DNA from 2 places in the Micromonospora peucetia genome. Region 1 is predicted to be linked to the other one. Evidence: riboswitches for the same ligand, from Rfam matches in the RefSeq annotation. Region 1 holds a riboswitch; the other holds the start of a gene.
The links. Region 1 has a riboswitch for cobalamin ahead of bluB (5,6-dimethylbenzimidazole synthase). Riboswitches for the same ligand answer to the same signal wherever they lie in the genome.

Region 2: another riboswitch for cobalamin. It lies ahead of GA0070608_RS32990 (ABC transporter substrate-binding protein); the one in region 1 lies ahead of bluB (5,6-dimethylbenzimidazole synthase).

What each region holds. Positions count from the first base shown of each region.
Region 1 is NZ_FMIC01000002.1:1,816,509-1,820,130, reverse strand. It holds gene GA0070608_RS08545 (discoidin domain-containing protein) at 1-203, shown strand, start outside; gene GA0070608_RS08540 (crotonase/enoyl-CoA hydratase family protein) at 355-1,119, opposite strand; cobalamin riboswitch at 1,321-1,513, shown strand; gene bluB (5,6-dimethylbenzimidazole synthase) at 1,551-2,180, shown strand; gene GA0070608_RS08530 (Rieske (2Fe-2S) protein) at 2,308-3,159, shown strand; partial or broken gene GA0070608_RS08525 (LysM peptidoglycan-binding domain-containing protein) at 3,488-3,622, opposite strand, start outside.
Region 2 is NZ_FMIC01000002.1:1,492,735-1,496,356, reverse strand. It holds gene GA0070608_RS06965 (ABC transporter ATP-binding protein) at 1-1,016, shown strand, start outside; gene GA0070608_RS06960 (ABC transporter ATP-binding protein) at 1,013-1,684, shown strand; cobalamin riboswitch at 1,766-1,946, shown strand; gene GA0070608_RS32990 (ABC transporter substrate-binding protein) at 1,976-2,989, shown strand; gene GA0070608_RS31910 (FecCD family ABC transporter permease) at 2,995-3,622, shown strand, end outside.

The DNA.
Region 1 (3,622 bases):
TCACCAACATCTCCATCAGCGGAGCCCGCAAGAGCGGTGACGCGTACGACGCGAAGTCCGGCTTCGGTGTCTGGGCCAACCCGATGCCGGAGGCAGGGCAGGGGCCGGCCGTCGGGTCGGTCACCTTCAACAACCTTCGCCTGAGCAACAACGCGGTGGACATCCAGAACACCACCCCGACGTTCACCATCAACCGCAACTGACCCACCCCGGTCGCCCGAGCGGCGGCCGGACTCCCGGGCGGTGCGGCCACTGGACACCCGGTGGCCGTACCGCCCGACCCGTCGGGCCGCCCGACCCGTCGGCCCGGGCGTGCGCTGGCCGGGGCGCGATGCCGGTCGGGCCTCCGCCCGGTCAGTGGGCCGGGGCGCCGTGCCGGCCGGCGCCGGCGGCGAACCGGGCCGCCCCGGCGATCGCGTCGGCGGCCAGCGACTCCATTCCGTACGCCAGCTCGACCTCCAGCGCCGCCTCTTCCGGCAGGCCGGCGCCGGCGAGCAGCGCCGCCCGGTCGTTGCGCAGGCAGGTCTGCGGGTGCCGGGCGATCTCGGCCGCCAGCCGCTCGGCCGCCGCCCGGGACTCACCCGGCGCGACCAGCCGGTTCACCAACCCCATGTCGTACGCCTCCTCGGCCGGCACCGGACGCCCGGTGAGGATCAGGTCCATCGCCCGGCTCTCGCCGATCAGCCGGGGCAACCGGACCGTGCCTCCGTCGATCAACGGCACCCCCCAGCGGCGGCAGAACACCCCGAGCACCGCGTCGGACTCGGCGACCCGCAGATCGCACCAGAGCGCCAACTCCAGCCCGCCGGCAACCGCGTGACCGGAGATCGCGGCGATCACCGGCTTGCTGAGCGTCATCCGGGTCGGACCCATCGGGCCGTCCCCCTGCGCCTCGACCCGGTTGCCGCTCGGGGTGCCGATGGCCTTCAGGTCGGCCCCGGCGCAGAACGTGCCGCCGGCCCCCCAGAGCACGGCCACCGAGGCGTCGGGGTCGGCCTCGAAGGCGTGGAACGCGTCGGCCAGCGCCCGGGCAGTCGGCCCGTCGACCGCGTTGCGGGCCGCCGGCCGGTCCAGGATCACCGTGGTCACCGCTGCCGCGCGTTCGACGCGTACCCCCATCGGGACAGCATGCCCCGGCGGTGCCGGTGGCGCCAGGGTGTCAGCGCCGGCGGCCTGCGCCGGGCGGACCAGCGCCGGCCGACCAGCAGCGGGCGGGAGGAGAGTGCGTACACCCGGACCACAGTGGCCGCGGACGGCCGCGACCGGATTTCCATGCCCGCCCGGCCGGGGCGGGCCGGCCGGCGCTAGCATTCCCGACGGCACGATCATGTGAGGTGCCCCGCGCGAGCGGGGAGAATCGGGAAGCCGGTGCGAATCCGGCACGGGCCCGCCGCGGTGACCGGGGAGCCACCGTCCACGCGTACGCGCAGCCACTGGTCCGGACGGACCGGGAAGGCGGACGGCCAGGCGTCGATCCGGGAGTCCGAAGACCGGCCTCGCGTCCGGTGCCCACCCCTTCGGGCGTGGGCCGAGCGCAGCGGGAGCCTGCCTTGGATCTTTACGACGTCATCCACCGCCGTCGGGACGTACGCGCCCAGTTCACCGGGGCGCCGGTGCCCGAGGAGAAGCTGCACCGGGTGCTGGCGGCGGCACACGCCGCACCGAGCGTCGGCTACTCGCAGCCCTGGGACTTCGTCGTGGTCCGTGACCCGGAGCTGCGCAGCCGGTTCCACCGGCACGTCCACACCGAGCGGGACAGCTTCGCCGCCACGCTCGAAGGGGAAGCGGCCGAGCGGTTCGCCCGGATCAAGATTGACGGGGTGCTGGAGTCGACCCTGTCGGTGGTGGTCACCCACGACCAGGCCCGGGGCGGCCCCGCCGTGCTCGGCCGGCACGCCATCGCCGACACCGGGCTCTACTCGACCTGCCTCGCCATCCAGAACCTCTGGCTCGCCGCGACCGCCGAAGGGCTCGGGGTGGGCTGGGTGTCCTTCTACCGGGAGCCCTGGCTCGCCGACCTGCTCGGCATCCCCGACGGGGTCCGGCCGGTGGCATGGCTCTGCCTCGGGCCGGTCACCCACTTCGAGCCCGTCCCCGATCTGGCCCGGCACGGCTGGCGGCAGAAGCGCCCACTGGCCGAGGCGATCCACCACGACCGCTGGGCGGCACCGGGGAGCTGAGCCGTCCGGCGGCGTGCTCCCGCCGGGCGCGTCCCGTTACGGGCCGGCCGGTGGTGTCGTCACGTAACGCTGCGGATCTGTCACCGCCGACCGGTTTGCGGTCACTCCTGCCGGGAAGGCGGTACGGGTGCGAGCAATACTGACGAAGATCGAGCAGGCTTCCGGCCTGGACCGGGTCGGTGACCGGTTGCAGCGGGCCGTCCAGACCACCCTCCGACCGCAGCGGGTCCGTGACCTGTTGCACGGCGTCTGGCTGGGACATCCGCTGCACCCGGCGATGGTGCAGGTGCCGGTCGGCGCGTGGATCAGCACGGCGGTGCTGGACCTGATGCCGGGGCAGCGCCGGGCCGCCACCACTCTCTGCGCGGTGGGCACGGTCAGCGCCCTTCCGGCTGCGGTCGCCGGCCTCAACGACTGGGCGGCACTGGCTCGCGACCAGCGCCGGGTCGGCCTGGTGCACGCCGCCGCCAACGGCGTCGGCATGGCGTTCTACGCCGGCTCGGTGGCCGCCCGGATGGCTGGCCGGCACAACCTTGGCCGTACGCTCGGCTTCCTCGGGCTCGGTGCCGCCAGCATGGGGGCGTACCTTGGCGGGCACCTGGCGTACTCGCAGGGCGCGCAGGTCAACCAGAGCATCTCCGAGCTGCACCGGATGACCGACGGCTGGCACTCGATCGCGGACATGGCCGCGCTGCCGCAGCGCGAGCTGATCACCCGCGAGGTCGACGACGTCTCGGTGATCCTCTACCGGCACGGCGACGAGGTCACCGTCATGCTGGAACGCTGCCCGCACCAGAGTGGCCCGCTGGGCCAGGGCGAGGTGCGGGAGATCGACGGGCACGCGTGCGTGGTCTGCCCGTGGCACGGCAGCACGTTCCGGCTCAACGGCGGCGAGGTGGTGCACGGCCCGTCCGGAAACGACCAGCAGGTTCTGCCGACCCGCATCGTCAACGGTGTCCTGGAGACCCGCCTCCCCTGACCTGTCCCGCTCCCAACCCGGGCCCTCGCCCCCCTCTGTTCATGCGGGCGGGTCAGGAGCGGCGGTGGCGGCCGGTCGGGATGTCGCGGACAGCGTCGACGTGGGCCCTGTCGTGGCTGGTCGGGTGCGCGAGGTCGTGGGTACCGGTGTCGGAGGCGCTCTGGCCGGTCGCGATCGCGTTGCCTCGCGGGGCGGCGCCGGTGCCCCGGTTTCCCGCGCCGCCCCCGGTCGCGGCGGTGCCGGCGCGGGTGCCGGCGCGGGTGGTGGCGTCACGGCGGGTGGTGGCGTCACGGCGGGTGGTGGTGCCACGGCGGGCGGCAGCGGTGGTGCGGACGGCGCCGGCCGGTACGTGGCCTGGACGACGGCGCAGGCCCAGGACCGCACCGATCTGCGCGCCGACGATGCTCGCCACCGCCAGTACGGCGGAGACCGCCAGCGGTCGGTTCACCCGATCGGGCTCGCC
Region 2 (3,622 bases), 320 kb from region 1:
CGCCCGACTCCACCGCCATGACGAGCGGCACCGCCGGCACCGGCACCGATGGTCGGCCCGCCCTGCTGGAGGTCGACGGGCTGACCGTCCGCTTCCAACTCCGCGACGCCGTGGTGCAGGCCGTCACCGACCTGCACCTGACCGTCCAACCCGGCGAACTGCTGGCGGTGGTGGGGGAGTCCGGCTGCGGCAAGTCGGTGCTCGCCCACGCCCTGCTCGGCCTGCTTCCCGGCAACGCCACCGTCACGGGGCACGCCCGCCTGCGCCCAGCCGCCGGGGAGCCGGTCGACCTGGTCGGCGCCTCCGAGCGTCACCTCGCCCGCGCCGTACGCGGACGCGCGGTCGGGCTGGTGCCGCAGAGCCCGGCCACCGCGCTGACTCCCGTACGGACGGGGCGGCGGCTGCTGGAGGAGACCCTGCGCGCCCACGGGCGTACCCGGCGTGAGGCGCCCGCGGCGGCCGAGCGGGTCGCCGCCGACGTCGGTCTCGACCCCGTCGACCTGGACCGCTATCCCCACGAGCTGTCCGGCGGCATGGCCCAACGCCTGGCCACCGCCCTCGCCCTCGCCCCCGACCCGCCGCTGCTGCTCGCCGACGAACCGACCACGGGCCTTGACCGTCCCCTGGTCGACCACACCCTCGACCTGCTGCGCCGCCGCTGTGACGCCGGTGGCGCCGTCCTGCTCATCACCCACGACCTGGCCGCCGCCCGCCGGGTCGCCGACACCGTGGCCGTCATGTACGCCAGCCGGATCGTCGAACGGCGGCCCACCGGCGAGCTGTTCGCGGCGCCCGCCCACCCCTACACCGCAGGCCTGCTCGACGCCCTGCCCGAGCGGGCCTTCCGGCCGGTCCCCGGCCACCCGCCGATGCTCACCGACCTGCCCGACGGCTGCGCCTTCGCGCCGCGCTGCGGGCGCGCCACCGACCTCTGCCGCACCCCGCCGGTGCCCTCGGCGGGCGTCCCGGGCCGGGCCGCCTGCCACCACCCGCTGACCCTCGGAGCGCCGGCATGACCAGCACCGCGCTCGCCGTCCACCAGGTCGCGGTCTCCTACGGCGGCCGGCGCGTCCTCGACGGCGTCGACCTGCGCGTCGCCCCCGGCGAGACGGTAGGGCTGCGTGGGCCCTCGGGCAGCGGCAAGTCCACCCTCGCCCGGGTCCTCGCCCTGCTGCACGCCCCCGAGGCCGGGCACGTCACCCTCGACGGCCAACGGGTGCCGGGCGCCCGGCACCGGCTGCCCGCCGCCGTCCGTACCCGCGTCGCGATCCTGTTCCAGAGCCCCCGCGCCGCCACCGACCCCCGGCTGAGTCTCGCCGACATCATCGCCGAACCGCTGCGCGCCACCGGCACACCCGAGGAACCGGCGCGAGCCCGGGCGGCGGAGCTGGCCGACCTCGTCGGCCTCACGCCCGACCTGCTCGCCCGCCGCCCGCACGCGGTCAGCGACGGGCAACTGCAACGCGCCTGCCTCGCCCGCGCGCTGGTGCACCAGCCGGACTACCTGCTCTGCGACGAGGCCACCGCCATGCTCGACGCCTCCACCCAGGCGTACCTCGCGGCCGTCATCACCGACTACCAGCGGCAGCACGCGGCCGGGGTCCTGCTCATCACCCACGACCCGGCGCTGATGGCCCGCTGGGCAACCCGGGTGGTCGACCTGCCGTCCCCGCCGCAGTCCTGACAGGGCGGTGTCCGGCCGAGCGCCCTCGGTTCGACCGTCCCCGATGGTGTTCGTCACCGTGACTTCCGGGCCGGCGGGCGGCTATGGTGACGCTGCCGTGGTGTTCGGGAAGCCGGTGGAAGACCGGTGCGGCCCTCGCCACTGTGATCGGGAAGTTCGCGGCCCTCGTCGTAAGAGGTCACTGGGCGTCACACGCCTGGGAAGGCCGGCCACGGACGCACCTCCCGTCAGCCAGGAGACCGGCCACGGCACTGCGATGACCCGTCCACGAGGTGTTGGAAGGCAGTCCCGATGCGCGTGCGCGCTGTGCGGTCCACCCTGTCCCGGCGCGTTGCCGCGCCCCTGTCCGTCCTCGTCGTCCTGCTCGGCGCGTGCGCCACGGACGATCCGGCCACGACGCCCCCGCCGTCCGCCGCCCCGGTCACGCTGACCAACTGCGGTACGCCGGTCACCGTCCCCGCCCCGCCCGAGCGGGCGGTGACCCTGAACCAGCCCGCCACGGAGATCATGCTGGCGCTCGGCCTCGCCGATCGCATGGCCGGCACGGCGTACCTGGACGACGCGATCCTGCCGGAGCACGCCGTCGCGTACGCCGCCGTGCCGGTGCTGTCGGACAGGTACCCGGCGAAGGAGAAACTGCTGGAGGCGACACCCGACTTCGTCTACGCCTCGTTCCACAGTGCCTTCGGCGACGAGGGTGTCGGCGACCGCGCCGCGCTGTCGGGACTCGGCATCGGCACGTACCTCTCGCGGGCCGGATGCCCGAAGCAGCACCGGCCGGCGAGGCTGACTGTCGAGGACGTGTTCGCCGAGATCCGGGACGTGGCGGCCGTCTTCGGGGTGCCGGAGCGGGCCGAGAAGCTCATCGCCGACCAGCGGGCCCGGATCGCCACGGCCGTCGCCCGGATCGGCGGCGCACGGGACGTCTCCGTGCTCTGGTGGGACGCCGGCACCGACGCCCCGAGCGTGGGCGCCTGCTGCGGCGGCCCCAACATGATCATGTCGGCCGTCGGGGTGGGCAACGCCTTCGGCGACCTCACCGGCGGCTGGGCCAACACCAGCTGGGAGGCGGTGGCGGACCGAGACCCCGACGCGATCGTGCTGGTCGACGCGGGCTGGGACCCGGCCGCCGCGAAGCGGGCCTTCCTGACCCGGCACCCCAGCCTCAAGGACCTGCCCGCCGTGGCCGGGCAACGCTTCGTCGTCATCCCGTTCTCGTCCACCTCCGCCGGCGTACGCGTCGTGCTCGGCGTCGAGGCGCTGGCCGCGGGCGTGGCGCAGCTCCCCGCCGGGGCGGACCGCTGACCGCCGTGGTCCGCCGCGCCGCCGCCGATCCGACCTACCGCGCCGCCGCCGACCCGACCCGGCCCACCGACTCCGGACCCGTCCGCCAAGCCGGGTTCCGCGCGACGCACCCGGTCGGCCTGGCGGCGCTGCTGGTGGCCCTGCTGGCGGGTCTGGTCGTGTCGATCGGCGTGGCCGTCACCGTCGGGCCGGCCGACATTCCCGTGTCGACGGTCTGGTCGGTCGTGGCCGACCGCCTGGGACTCCCGCACGCCGAGGTGCCGCTGCTGCGTGAGCACATCGTCTGGCGGCTGCGCCTGCCCCGGGTGCTCGGGGCCGCCGCGGTGGGGGGCGGGCTGGCCGCCGTCGGCGCGGTGATGCAGACCGTCACCCGCAATCCGCTGGCCGACCCGTACCTGCTCGGGGTCTCCTCGGGGGCGTCGCTCGGCGCGGTCGCGGTCCTCGTCCTGGGCTTCGGCGGCGGGGTCGCCGCGCTCACCGGGGGCGCCTTCGCCGGGGCGCTGGCCGCGTTCGCGGTCGTGGCCGCGGTGGCCGGCCGGCGGGCCGCGCTGGCCCCCACAAGGGTGGTGCTGGCCGGCGTGGCCGTCGCGCAGCTCTGCGGGGCGGCGACCTCGTTCGTCATCATCTGGGTCG